Regions from separate parts of the Peribacillus asahii genome, predicted to be linked through region 2. Evidence: riboswitches for the same ligand, from Rfam matches in the RefSeq annotation. Region 2 holds a riboswitch; the other holds the start of a gene.

Region 1 (7,492 bases), 1.2 Mb from region 2:
GTAAACCCACTTTTTCAAATACTTCCGCAATTTTTACCGCTGTAATCCCTGATTCCCGAGCAGGCTTCCAGACAACCGTATTTCCGTAAACGAGAGCCGGTGCTATTTTCCATATCGGAATCGCCACAGGGAAATTCCATGGTGTAATGACAGAAACAACGCCTAAAGGAACCCTGAGCGAATACAGCGTATTTTGAGGATTAATAGAGGGAAGAAGTTCCCCCGTCTTCCTCATCCCTTCCTGTGCAAAATAACGTAAAATCATCGCAGCTCTAGCAACTTCACCTTTCATTTCTACGAATCTCTTGCCCATCTCTTTTGTAGCTATTTCTGCTATTTCTTCAGTCTGCTGCTCTAAAAGGTCAGCTGCTTTTCGCAAAAACTCTCCCCGTGTCACGGGAGAGAGCTGCTTCCATTGAAGAAAGGCTTGTTTAGCATGTATAACAGCACTGTCTACTTCCTCAACTGTAGAAACAGTTGTCGTTCCTAAACATTCAGATGGATTCGCTGGATTATAATGCTTATATGTCTCTCTGCTCTTCGATTCAGTCCACTTTCCTCCAATGTAATTTAAATAATCCATCATCCTTCTCCCTTCCTCTCCTGTTTCCTCGTCCTCTTAAAAAAGCTCCTTTTCAACTGCTAACATCGTTTCATCTAAAATATCAATCATTCTTTCAATCTCTGCTTTATTAATGACTAAAGGAGGAGCAAAGACGAGCGTATCTTGATCAAAAGTAACAGTACGGATAATTAATCCACGTTTCGCAGCTTCCTCTGCAAGTTTAGGAGAGAGTGGTGTTTCAAAGCTTGCCCCAGTCAATTTATCTTTGACAATTTCAATGCCGCCAATTAATCCAAGCGCTCGAACCTCGCCAACAATTCGATGATTGCTTTGTAAATATTTAAAGCCCTTCAGTAATTCCTCACCCATAAGTTTTGCATTTTCCACTAAATTTTCCCGTTCAATAATTTCAATATTTTTTAAAGCAACGCTACAAGCCGTCGGATGGCCACTGTACGTATAACCATGTAGAAGCGTCCCTTTCGACAGTTCCTTCAAATCATCAAACATCTTTTCGGAGAATAGAACGCCTCCTAACTGGGCATATCCGCTCGAAACTCCTTTTGCAAAGCACATCATATCCGGTACCACTCCATAATGATTAACGCCAAACATCGTTCCAGTTCTTCCAAATCCTGTAATAACTTCATCTACAATCATTAGGATACCATATTCATCACAGATTTTTCTTACTTCTTGTAGATATCCCTCTGGCGCGATATTTACACCGCCTGCACCTTGCACAGGTTCTGTAATAAAAGCTGCAATTGTTTCAGGACCTTCTTGTTCAATGGCTTCACGTAACGCTTCACTAGAGGTACCATCTACATGATAAAAGTCTGGTGTAATCGAGTTTGTGAAATCACGGAACGGCTTTAAGCCTGTTGCACTTGTCGCTCCCATAGCTACCCCATGATAGGACTGTGTACGAGATATAATTTTTTGGCGATTCGGCTGCCCTTTTAAAATCCAATAATGGCGAGCTAATTTAAATGCAGTATCATTAGACTCAGATCCACCAGAAGTAAAGAAAACAGCATTTAAATCTCCTGGAGCAATCGATGCAAGTTTCGAAGCTAATCGAATGGCCGGCTCATTACTAATTGTTCCGAAACATGAACTAAATGCTAGTTTTGACATTTGCTCTTGAGCCACTTGTGCCAGCTCCTCTCGCCCATGTCCAATATTCACATTCCAAAGTGAGCTCATCCCATCAATCACTTGTTTTCCAGTAATATCAGTTAAATAGATTCCTTTGCCCTCTGTAAAAATAAAACTCGGTCCATTTGCTTGCTGCTGGGCAATCGATGATGTTGGATGAATAAAATGTTTTTTATCTAACTCCATCAATTCTTTGTCTACCTTTACGTCTTTTAACATTTACAACACCCTCTCTAAAAAATATGTGGATATATAAAATATTTAAGCAAGATTCATGCCAAAAGGAATTTATGTAAAAATTATGTAAAAACAAGGCGATTCAGTCTCTCATTCTATGAAAACAATCCATTTTCGAATCAAAAATGGGAATTTATGATTCATTTCTTGATTGTTACCGCCTTTATAATTTATATTTGAATCATAACCATAAATTGGATTGTAAATTTCTTAATAAAGGCTTAACAAAAAAAGACGAAAGAGAGGGGAAATTATGAATTATGCTACCGTTAACACCATTTTAGATACAATTATCCATACTTCGAATAACAATATTACTGTCACCGATGAGAAAGGATATATTTTGTATACAAACCCCCAACACTGGGCTGTTTATGGAATCGAGCTCGATCAATATGTCGGAAAATCTGTTTATGAGCTTGAAGCAGAAGGAATTCTTTCTCCATCTATTACCGCGATGGTACTTAACGAAAAAAAATCAATTGAAGTGATGCAGCATACGATAACAGGAAAAGTAGTGATGGCCACTGCCTACCCGATTTTTAACGATGATGGAAAGATTATTTTAGTGATTAGCTATGCCCAAGATCAAACAGAGATTAATAACCTTCAACATCAATATGAGCAATTAAAGAGAAAAATAGAAAGCTATCAAACAGAAGTTAAGGAGCTGCGTGGGAAAGCAGGGGTTATTTACCGCAGCAAAAAAATGGAGCACATTGAAAAAACGCTTCATCGGGTTGCTGAGTCAGATGCAACTGTGTTGTTTTTAGGAGAGTCAGGTGTCGGAAAAAGTATGTTTGCTCGCAAACTGCATAACCAAAGCTATCGCAAAAAGGAACCTTTTATTGAAGTGAATTGTAGTACCATACCCGAAAGTTTATTCGAAGCAGAAATGTTTGGCTATGAACCAGGATCTTTTACTGGTGCCCTAAAGCAAGGGAAACAAGGATTAATTGAACAAGCCCATAATGGGACTTTGTTTTTAGATGAAATTGGAGAGCTGCCTTTGGCCATTCAAGTAAAATTATTAAAGGTGTTGCAGGAAAAAAAATTCACAAGAATTGGAGGAACGAAGGAGTACCATATTGATTTCCGCCTTGCAGCGGCTACTAATCAACATTTAGAAGAAATGGTTCAAAAGGGGACATTCCGGCTTGATTTATATTATCGATTAAGCGTCATTCCACTTTATATTCCTTCTTTACGTGACCGAAAAGAGGATATTGCTTTATTAATTAATCACTATCTCGAATTAATTAATAAGAAGTATAAGACAAATAAAAAATTACATTCCTCGACATATGAAGCTTTAATTCAGTATACATGGCCTGGGAATGTACGCGAATTAGAAAATCTTATTGAACGACTTATTTTAACTACTGATGAAACAATGATTTTCCCAAGTGCTCTTCCTTCTTCTATCATAGATCAAAGCTCGACTTCACAAAAAGAACCCTCTCTTATTATTGAACAAACAATGATTGAAAGTTATGATCTTAAAACTATTTTAGAAAAAGTAGAAAAATGGACCATTTCCAAAGCGTATCAACAATGCAAATCAACATATAAAATGGCTGCCTTTCTTGGCATCAGCCAACCGTCCGTCATTCGTAAACTCAAAAAGTATAAAAATCAGCTCCTTCCTTAAACACAGAACAAAAGCGAAAGCGCCTTGTTCTGCGACAGCTGCTTACAAGCTAGAAGATGAAGTCGCTCTTGGACTTCATCGGCTGGGCAGGCCGCAACCTTGAGAAACTAGAGGCTGAAAGCGCTTATCCACAATTTAAGCATTTTATAACTTCCTAAACAACGAAAGAACCACCTCTCAAAAATATTCGAAGGTGGTTGTTAATTGATTCCTTTATCAATCAAAGAAGCATACTAAATAGCAACTCTTTTACAGATATATAGCCATAGCAATTTCATCACAAGTTGGGAACTTGCTGCAATTCAAACAGTCCTTCCACACTTTTTGAGGCATCTCATCTTTCTGAATCACCTGAAATCCGCATTTTTCAAAAAATGTAACTTGATAAGTAAGAGAAATGAGCTTTTTAATTTCAATTTTTCTTGTTTCTTCTACAATCTGTTCAACAAGTAATTTGCCTATCCCTCTTCCCTTTGCCTCTTCAGCTACGACAAGCGAGCGAATCTCTGATAAATCTTTTCCTAATATATGAAGACTCGCTGCCCCTACAACCTGATCATCAATAGTTGCCACGCAGATAGCCTGAAGATTTTCATACAATGACTCGCGGGTACGCGGGAGCAAAAGACCTTGTTGAGCATACATATTAATCAAGCTATAAATAGCCTCTACATCACTTGCTTTAGCCTTCCGAATGTTCACCATATTAATCTCACCTTTTTTTTAGAAACTATGATTAAAATCATACTTTAGATTTCAGAAAAGTCAATAAAGCAATCATGGAAATCATAATTTTCTATTAATATACAATGAAATGACTCAGAATTATTTCCTTTATCATTGCTCTATCTATGGAAATAAACACTAGTCCCTTATTCTATTGACGAAATAAGCTTACATCCTATACTATTAATCATTGAGCGTTCACTCAAAAACGTGGTTCGAAACCATCCCACGATAAAAAACTAGGGAGAGAGTCAACAATGAATAGCAGAACATTAATAGTCAATGGAATTTTAGCAGCCCTGTATGTGGCTGTCTCACTTGTGATTAACCCAATTGCTTTTTCCGCAATTCAGTTTCGGATTCCTGAACTGTTTAATCATTTGATTGTATTCAACAAAAAGTATATTTACGGAATTGTAGCTGGGGTGTTTATTACCAATTTATTTTCCCCAATGGCTGCTTACGATTTAATTTTTGGCGTTGGACAGTCCTTACTAGCACTACTCATTGTGATTTTTGCTTCACGTTATATTAAGAATATTAAAGTGTTGATGATCATTAATATTCTCGTATTCACATTCACGATGTTTATGATTGCGCTTGAACTTCATCTTGCACTAGGATTTCCGTTCTGGCTTAGCTGGTTCACAACAGCGGTTGGAGAGTTTACCGTCATGCTAATCGGAGCTCCTATTATATATGCCATGAATAAACGCATTCAATTTTCAAAATGGATTTCCTAAATAGAAAAAGGCTGTCAATACTTCGTCCGTTCGAAGATGACAGCTTTTTTTCATACCTGCCCTTCAATAAATATGTAAATTTTTAATATCTTCACATTTTCTTAATTTACTAAAATGTGTACTTTTTTCAAATTCCTACTCAATATATTAACACGTAATCACATTACTCTAACTATTTCAAAACAGTTCTAAAATATTTATAAAGACGGTGAAATAGTCAACAACCCGCTACTTAACGACCTTACGGTCTGTTTGAAGTGGGGGCTTGCGTCTGTCAGAGTTTGACAGTGCTTCTACCCTCATAGAGAGCAACTACGCTTGTTCCTCCCCAGTAGTACGAACGAGCAATCTCTCCTACCTTAGCCTGGTGGAACATAAGGACGGTTGACTTCGCCCCTACCGCAAGAGCTGTACTCTTGCGGTAACTACACCAATATGTTCAATGCCTTTACGGTGTAGATTCATAGCGCCAATACGATCATCATTTGATTGGTATTGGCAATTTTTACACTTAAAAGTGTGTAGTGTTTTATTGCGATTCGCTTTCTCAACGTGTCCACATTTAGGGCAAGTTTGAGAAGTATATTTTGGGTCTACCGCAATCACCTTATGTCCATTCAATTCAGCTTTATACTCAAGCATTTGACGGAACTGGTAGAAAGCCCAAGACACCGAAACATAGCGGTTTTTCACTCGTACTTTTTCAGTCTCGGTACGAACACCTGTCAAATCTTCTAAAACAAACATAGTACCTCTAGGGTATTTATCAACGAGTGCCTTTGTAATTTGATGGTTTACATCCGTTACATAACCGTTTTCTCTTGAACCAATTTGTTTTAGTTTCTTACGAGCAGATGGTGTTTGTCGCATTTGGAGTTGTTTGCGAGTAGCTTTAAACTTACCACGCTTATGCTTAACAATGTTGCCATTATAGAAAGTGGTTTTACCTTGACTATCATAAGTAGTAGCAAGAAAGTTAATTCCTAAGTCAATACCGACAATACTATTTACATCTGCTAGGCCTAATACTGGGTACTCTTTTGTCATCGGGATATGCAAGAACCACTTCTTGTACTTATGCACTAATTTAGCAGTGCCAAATTTCCAAGTACCATTGAAGTATTTCTTCATAGCCTTACGCTCATAATTTAGCTTTAGACGACCATCCAATGTATTTACGCTAAATTGATTTTTAGTTAGTGAGTAATCACGATTCCATACAAGGTCATATTCAGGAAGTTTAAATTCAATCAAAGACCATTCATGTCCATTCGATTTAGCCGACTTGTAACGAGCGATTACGGTTTTCATCACGGATTGAGCCATTTGACTTTTTAGTCCAAATTGATTTCGCAAATCAGAATAATACAAGTTATTAAGACTTGTTTGGTTTAGGTTTTTTGTTTCAAATATGTGTTTCGATAACCAATTACAAGCTTTGCGATAAGCACTAGTCGTTATCCTTAAACTTTGAGTTTGATTATCGGAAACATAGATTTGTATCTTTGCAGTAATGGTAGACATTATTTTCACACCACCTTTCACTAACTAAATTATACCAATTTTTAGTGAAAGTAAATAACTTAAACAGAGGAAGGAGGAGGCAAGGCGGAAGTTTCAGATACTTGATATGGCACAAAATCTTACGATTTTCACCGTACCATACCGTATCTGACGGCAATTCCTCCCCAACTTATCGTTGGGCTAACGCCCTTCACACGATTGAAGTAGGGGTATCCTTGCCGATTTTGGATGAAAAAAGGAATTATTGATCGATTTGAGGAAGATTTTGCAGTCGTTGAATTTAACGATACAATGGAGGATATTCAAAAGGCTAAATTGCCAAAAGAAGCCGCTGTTGGCGATGTTCTTGTATTCGATGGCGATAAAATCACTATCGATACAAAGGAAACAGCAAAGTTGAAGCAGGAAATTGAAGATTTAATGGATGAGCTATTTGACGATTGACGGCTAGCCCTGCTTTAAAGCCGGGGTTTATAATTTCCCTTTCCTATGCACAAAAAAGGAAAATAAAAGAGGGATTAACTTCGTCCTAAAAAACTATGCACTGAATGGTTATTTTCCCAAAATCAAAAGGATGGGCTAAGTTTTTCACAACCAAACAAATGGGTATTAAAAAAGACTAATCACGAAGATTAGTCCATTACGCGCCTTAGAGGATTCGAACCTCTGACCGACGGCTTAGAAGGCCGTTGCTCTATCCTGCTGAGCTAAAGGCGCATGATTCTATGTATGGCGGAGAAGGAGGGATTTGAACCCTCGCGCCGGTTACCCGACCTACACCCTTAGCAGGGGCGCCTCTTCAGCCTCTTGAGTACTTCCCCACATAAAAAAATGGCTCCGCAGGTAGGATTCGAACCTACGACCGTTCGGTTAACAGCCGAATGC
Region 2 (7,492 bases):
TTATCTGTTATAAAAGTGATAGAGCATTTTCAGCAGCACCATTCTGCGGGCTTATTAACGCAAGAGTTTAGGCGCTTTCTTATTGACGTGGTGAAATGGTTAAAAAACCATTGGGCGAAGTGGGCTGAAACTGTCACGATAGGTGAGGATTTTCCGAAAGTCGTTTGGTATGGTGACATGAATGGCAGTCAAAAATATTTCCTAATGTTATTGATGGAGTTTGGCTGTGATGTGTTACTTTTTCATCCTGAAGGAAAGGATCTATTTGCGGAAATCGATCCAAATAATACACTCTCTATTCCTTATCAATATCGTCATACAGCAAAGTTAGAGCCCTTCCCGACACATCAAAGAGAACGCCAAACAACCGTTGCCTATCGAGCTAATAAACAACTAGAAATTATGATGCATGACCATGGCTCGGGCATTTATAAGCCATGGCAATTTAGAGATTATATCCCGTCCTCCATTACTTTACGTATGACATATGATGATGTGTTTATTTATGCGAGGGAAAAGGCGATGATTCGTCCAGAATTTAAGCTAGAAAATAATCGGGTACATATTCCTGTGATTTTTGCCAAAATTCAAGGGGTCTCGAAAGATCGGAAACAATATTGGGAACGTATGAGGGAGCTTATCGATGATTCATTAGCTTTGTGCATTCGCGAGTTTCCTTTTTCTCAAGCGACAAAAGCGAATTATCATTTTCATTATCAAAAGTCTTTAGAACAAGGGACGCTTTCTCCAGAAAAGATGGTCAACAGCAATTGGTGGCGCTATAAACATTTGCCGAATGGACTTCAAAACGCAATTGCTCATACGATTAAAGCGTACTGCGAACATCCTAAATTAAATAAAATAGCAGGAGAATCCGATTATGATCTTCAGTTATTTCTATTTAAACAGGCTAATATGATGCCGGAAGTAGTTCTCCAATTGCTGCAACAGTTTGATTATGCTCAAGAAATTCCCCGTCTGGTTCTTTATAATATGGAGAAGAATGGAGAGCCTTCTAGGGAAGATGCTGCCCTTCTTTTGTTTTTAAATGAATTTGGCTGTGATGTAATTTGGTATAATCCAGCCGGACATAACGATATTGAACAGTTTATTAATCCATCATTTTATGATGTTCATTGGTTAGAAGAAGTGGAATTTCAACAGGAGTTTCAAGAAAAAGAAGAATCGATTATTAAGAAGATTATTAAAAAAATATTTTAAGTATAGGAGTGGGATACCATGACAGCTGATTTACAACTTCAAAAACAAGAGTTAAATCCAAATACAGCGCAGCAATTACGTGCTCAATTACGCCAAGAACCACAAGTGTTGCAGTTAGTTCAATCGCTCGATATTAAAGATCAGCATCAATTATTAACGCTTGGAAAAGAACCAGCTGATAGTTTATCTCGTTTTGCAGATCGAATCTTACATTCGATGACGGTAACAAATATTGAGAAATCGAGCGACTTACTTAACCAATTAGAAAAATTAATGAAGCGCTTTGATCGAAATGAAATTATGAAAGAGCCTGGGTTTCTTGATAAATTATTCAAGCGTGCGAAAAAGACAATTGAAGATGTGTTTAAAAAATATCAAACGTTAGGCGGTGAACTAGATAAAATTAATGCCCAATTTGCGATTATGGAAGACGAACTAAAGCGTGCAAACAATGATTTAGAAGGACTGTATGAAGAAGATATTCAATACTACTTTGAATTAGAGAAATATGTCGTAGCAGCTGAAATGAAGCTGGAAGAGGTAAGAGATACACTGATTCCGCAGTATGAGGAACGTGTGAATACAGGAGATCAATTAGCGCGCATTGAATTAGAAGGATTACGAACAGTTCAAGAATTATTAGAACGGAAGATTGATGATTTAGAGAAAGCAAGAATGGTTGCTGTTGTTGCTGCGCCACAAATTAAGACAATGCAGCGTGGGAATAATGATTTAATGGCGAAAATCAATAGTAACTTTGTAACGGTGATTCCGATTTTTAAAATGGGGATTATTAATACGGTGTATGCGAAGCGTCAAAAATTACATTCTGATTCATTAAATGCTTTTGAAGAAAGAGCGAATCAAATGTTAACGGAAGTAACTTCAGATATCATGAATCAAAGTGTTGAAATTGCTCAGCGAACAGGCAGCTCCAGCATAAAAATGGAAACGATTGAGACGATGTGGACGACAATCGAAAAAGGAATTGTAGAGTATAAGAGAGTAAAAGAAGAGCAGTCGCTGCAGCGAGTGGAAGATAAGAAACGATTAGAAGCTCTTCAAGAAGAGGCGAAAAGGGTGCTATCGCAAGGGTAAAAAACGCTTGCATTACTTGCAGTTTCGCTATACTATAAGTGAGGAATTAAAATAATCTGCTAATGTGCAGAAGAGGTTCTAGCTACCCTCTTTAAAAAACTAAGAAGAAACAGTACTCTGTCTTAGGGTGCTGTTTTTTCGTTATAAAGGAGTTTTTTAGGAATGAAAAAGGAAAAAGCAGTGGTTGTATTTAGTGGTGGTCAGGATAGTACGACATGTTTGTTCTGGGCATTAGAAAGATTTGCTGAAGTTGAGGCGGTCACATTTGATTATAATCAGCGTCATCGACTGGAAATTGAGTGTGCACAAAATATTGCAAATGAGCTTGGTATCAAGCATCATATTTTAGATATGTCTTTGTTAAATCAACTCGCTCCAAATGCGTTGACTCGTGATGATATTGAGGTAAAGGATGGTGAAGATGGTGAATTACCTTCGACGTTCGTGCCAGGACGTAATTTACTATTTCTTTCGTTTGCCGGTGTGATTGCGAGCCAAATCGGTGCGAAACATATTGTCACTGGTGTATGTGAAACAGATTTCAGCGGCTATCCAGATTGTCGCGATGTGTTTATTAAATCGTTAAATGTGACATTGAATTTATCAATGGACAATTCGTTTGTCATTGATACACCGTTAATGTGGTTGAATAAAGAAGAAACTTGGGAGCTTGCCGATCAGTTAGGCGCATTTGAATTTGTTCGTGAAAAAACATTAACGTGTTATAACGGAATCATTGCGGATGGATGTGGGGAATGCCCGGCTTGTAAGCTTAGACAAAAAGGCCTTGTAGACTATTTAAGTAAACGGAAGGAGTCTTAAAGGCATGTATGGATTTCGAATTGTTGATAAGCTCCAGAAACTAGATCAAGATATACAAAGAAATCAATTAAACTATCATAAGAAGCGCGTTCTTGTAAGTAAAGAATTCACATTTGATGCCGCTCACCATCTTCATTGTTATGAAGGAAAATGTAAAAACTTGCATGGTCATACGTATCGAGTTGTCTTTGGCTTAAGCGGATTTACTGATGCCCGCGGTTTGATGATGGATTTCGGTGATATTAAACAGATATGGAAAGATAAAATTGAAATTTATTTAGATCACCGCTATTTAAATGAAACGCTGCCATTGATGAATACAACGGCAGAGAATATGGTCGTTTGGATATATGAAAAAATGGCGGATGCCCTGCGTGAAGAGCCTCAATATAAAGGAGCTCGGGTAGAATTTGTTCGACTATTTGAAACGCCAACGAGCTATGCGGAAGCAAGACGGGAGTGGATGGAAGATGAGTAAAATTCCCGTTATGGAGATTTTTGGACCTACCATACAAGGGGAAGGTTCTATGATTGGACAAAAAACGATGTTTGTACGTACAGCTGGCTGTGATTATTCTTGTTCCTGGTGTGATTCAGCTTTTACATGGGATGGAAGTGGGAAAGAATACATTACTCAGATGACCGCGGAAGAAATCTGGGATGAACTGAAAAGAATCGGTGGAGATGGTTTTTCCTTTGTTACGATTTCGGGCGGCAATCCAGCTTTACTGAAAAATCTAGGCAGTTTAGTTGCGCTCTTAAAAGAACAGGGGATAAAAATGGGCGTGGAAACACAGGGAAGCAGATGGCAGGATTGGTTTTATGAAATCAATGAGCTGACGATTTCTCCTAAGCCGCCTAGCTCGGGAATGAAAACAGATTTCGGGATACTTGATGAAATCTTCACTAAGTTGCAAAACAATCAACACCATGTTTCGCTTAAGGTTGTGATTTTTAATGATGAAGATTATGAGTATGGAAAAGCGATGCATCATCGCTACCCGGACATTCCGTTCTTTTTTCAGGTTGGAAATGATGATAGTACGACGACGGACGATTCTAGATTGATTAGTAGACTTCTACAAAAATATGATTGGTTAATTGATAAAGTTGTGCAAGATCAGACTGTTACAAATGTGAAGGTGCTCCCGCAGTTGCATACGTATATTTGGGGCAATAAACGAGGAGTATAAAGATATGAGAATATTATTCTATTTACTATCGATTGTGACTGCGAACGTGGTAACGGCGGCTTTTGCACCGCTCCAATTTGGTGTATTTATCGTACCGATGGGAACCTTGTTAATTGGAGCAACATTTATCTTTCGGGATCTTGTTCAAAATAAATATGGTCGAGCGAAGACATATGGATTCATTGTGACAGCGCTCATTTTATCAGCAGCTGTATCGTTTACATTAGGGGATACATTATTAATTGTTGCAGCCTCCGCACTTTCATTTATCGTTGCGGAATCTGCGGATACAGAAATTTACTCGCGTTTGAAGTTACCGATGAGCTGGCGCGTATTCTATAGCGGAATTGTTGGCGGGTTTCTCGATTCGGTAATTTTCGTTGTGATTGGTTTAAGCCCATTTGGTGCAAACATTTTACCTTGGGAAGCTGTACCTGCTGCTATTGTAGGGCAAATTATTGTCAAAACAATTGTTCAAATGATTGGTGCGTTCATCTTGAATCAGGTATATGTTCGTTTAGAGAAGAAAACTGTCGTTAATTAATATAGTGAAGAGGCTCAGTCTTATGACTGAGCCTTTTCTCATTCACCCTAATCGCCTGTCCGTTCTTTATGAAGAAAATCACTAGTACAGTGGAGAATCAGGAAATTTCTTAATGGTTTTGTATAAATTACCCTTAATGAAGAACTATAGAAAAAGAGAGCTTATAGTCACCTGCAAAAAAATGGGGGAAGCAACTTGATTCGAAATATAAATAAACTTTTAAGGAAACCCAAGCCCAAAAAGAATAATTTACAAAACGAACAGGAACAGCAGAATTCTAAGCCAGAAGATTTCCTTTCTGATAATTTCGATAAAAATATCGAAACTTTTCGTTTAGTTTATGATCGTTGTTCAGATGTTGTTTTCCGTACGTTTTTACTTTTTGGAAAAACGAGAGCGACCATTATTTATATAGAGGGTATTACGAACGTCGAAGGGATGGAGGAGTTCGTTCTATCGCCGCTCATTAAGGAAACAGCAAGCGAAACTCAGCCCTTAAATGAACTTTTTGAAAATAAATTGCCTATTTCTAAAGTAAAAAGAATGCATACAGTTGCCGAGTGTATCGAATCCATTTCATCTGGAAATCCTATCCTTCTCTATGAAGGGGAAAGTGCTGGTTTTTCTTTAGGATTAGCCAAATGGGAAAAGCGCGGGATTGAAGAACCTGTGGCAGAGGTAGGAATCAGGGGGCCGCGAGAGGGATTCAATGAATCTTTAGAGGTAAGTACATCTCAATTACGCCGCATTATTAAAAGTCCTGCTCTTAAAATACAATCGATGAAAATCGGAAGTTATACACAGACGACTGTTGCCATTGCCTATATTGATGGACTTGTAGATCAAACACTGATTGAAGAAATAACGAATCGATTGAAGCGAATTGAGATAGACGGTATTTTAGAAAGCGAGTACATCGAGGAAATGATTGAGGACAACCCGTACTCCCCTTTTCCTCAAATACTATCAACAGAACGACCCGATACAGCTTGTTCTAGTTTATTAGAGGGACGAGCCGTCATTTTAGTAGAAGGAACACCATTTAGTTTAATTGCTCCAATTTCCTTCTTTTCTTTGCTTCAATCACATGAGGATTATTATCAACGCTTTATGGTTAGCACACTTATCCGTTGGTTACGTTATAGTTTTCTTAGTATCTCACTCTTGCTGCCTTCCTTTTATGTCGCTATTTTGACGTTTCATCAGGAGGCGATACCAACAGCACTGCTGTTGAGTGTGTCAGCGTCCCGGGAAGCGGTCCCATTTCCTGCTGTAGTAGAGGCGCTACTTATGGAAATTATGTTCGAAGCGCTGAGGGAGGCAGGGGTTCGATTGCCAAAGCAGATTGGCTCTGCTGTTAGTATTGTTGGAGCGCTAGTAATTGGTCAAGCTGCCGTTCAAGCAGGATTGGTTTCCGCGCCAATGGTCATTGTGGTGGCGATTACGGGAATCTCTTCTTTTATGATCCCTCGTTATATTGCTGGAATTGCTCTCCGGATGTTGCGTTTTCCTATCATGCTGCTTGCCGGTACCTTAGGACTGCTCGGCATTATGATGGGAATCATCGCCATAGTCATTCATTTGTGCGGCTTGCGCTCCGTCGGTGTCCCTTACTTACAGCCACTGGCACCGCTAAAAGGACGTGAGCTAAAGGATGTGCTGTGGAGATCGCCTGTGTGGAAGATGGATACACGGCCACGTCTTACAGGGGAGTTTAACCAATATCGCCAGTCTCCAAATCAGGCGCCGAATTCGAAAAAGGGGGGTGACACGCAGTGAAAAACATTCTCCGTATACTATGTATTTTCGGGTCTATTCTTCTTTTAAGCGGCTGTTGGGATCGGGTGGAAATCAATGATTTGGCTATTGTCACAGCAGCAGCTATCGATATAAAGGATGACGATCAAATTGAATTATCCCTCCAAGTGTTTATCCCTAAATCATTAGGGAGCGGGGGCGGTCAAACAGGAATTGCTGGCGGCGGAGGATCTGTGACATTGGTGAGATCCCAAATAGGATCCAATATTTCAGATGCGCTTTCCAAGCTACAAAGCAAGATTCCGCGCAAAGTTTTTTGGGGACAATGTAAAGTATTTATATTCGGCGAAAAGTTAGCAAAGCAAGGAATACAAGAGCAGATGGATTTCTTACTTCGCCATCCGCAGCCAAGAGAGAGAGCTTATTTGTATGTTAGCAAAGGGAACCCGAAGGATGCCCTTGAATCACTTCCTCCTCTAGAACGCTATTCGGGGGAAGTGATTCGGGAACTATCTGATTTACATATTGGGATGCAGGTTACCATGCAGGATGTACAGGAAGGGTTAATAGGTGTAGCTCAGGCTGGCGCACTTCCATTTATTAAAATTTTACCACCAGGTAAAGGGGAAAAGAAATTACAGGGAATTCCGTACATTGTCGGAACTGCGGTGTTTAAAAAAGATAAAATGGTTGGAACGATGTCAGAAAAGGCAACAAGAGGAGTCTTGTGGTTAAGAAATGAAATGGAAGCCTACACAGTTACCGTAAAACCTGAAGGCGTTAAAGGGGAAGTATCTTTAAATCCAGTGTCGGCACGTATCAAGCTGATTCCACAAATACGAAATGATAAATGGAA

What was found. Region 2 has a riboswitch for preQ1 ahead of queC (7-cyano-7-deazaguanine synthase QueC). Riboswitches for the same ligand answer to the same signal wherever they lie in the genome.
Positions count from the first base shown of each region.
Region 1: linked by a shared signal. The riboswitch ahead of BAOM_RS02705 (QueT transporter family protein) and the one ahead of queC (7-cyano-7-deazaguanine synthase QueC) in region 2 are both predicted to bind preQ1.

Region 1 is NZ_CP026095.1:518,589-526,080, reverse strand. It holds gene BAOM_RS02725 (aldehyde dehydrogenase family protein) at 1-586, opposite strand, end outside; gene BAOM_RS02720 (aminotransferase family protein) at 620-1,945, opposite strand; gene BAOM_RS02715 (sigma-54 interaction domain-containing protein) at 2,217-3,614, shown strand; gene BAOM_RS02710 (N-acetyltransferase) at 3,864-4,319, opposite strand; PreQ1 riboswitch class I at 4,545-4,589, shown strand; gene BAOM_RS02705 (QueT transporter family protein) at 4,598-5,083, shown strand; gene BAOM_RS02700 (RNA-guided endonuclease InsQ/TnpB family protein) at 5,480-6,607, opposite strand; gene BAOM_RS02695 (DUF3006 domain-containing protein) at 6,836-7,051, shown strand; tRNA gene BAOM_RS02690 (tRNA-Arg) at 7,251-7,324, opposite strand; tRNA gene BAOM_RS02685 (tRNA-Ser) at 7,338-7,428, opposite strand; tRNA gene BAOM_RS02680 (tRNA-Asn) at 7,440-7,492, opposite strand, start outside.
Region 2 is NZ_CP026095.1:1,730,087-1,737,578, forward strand. It holds gene BAOM_RS08400 (YceG family protein) at 1-1,221, shown strand, start outside; gene BAOM_RS08405 (toxic anion resistance protein) at 1,240-2,319, shown strand; PreQ1 riboswitch class I at 2,386-2,428, shown strand; gene queC (7-cyano-7-deazaguanine synthase QueC) at 2,482-3,141, shown strand; gene queD (6-carboxytetrahydropterin synthase QueD) at 3,146-3,619, shown strand; gene queE (7-carboxy-7-deazaguanine synthase QueE) at 3,612-4,334, shown strand; gene BAOM_RS08425 (VUT family protein) at 4,339-4,878, shown strand; gene BAOM_RS08430 (spore germination protein) at 5,074-6,657, shown strand; gene BAOM_RS08435 (Ger(x)C family spore germination protein) at 6,654-7,492, shown strand, end outside.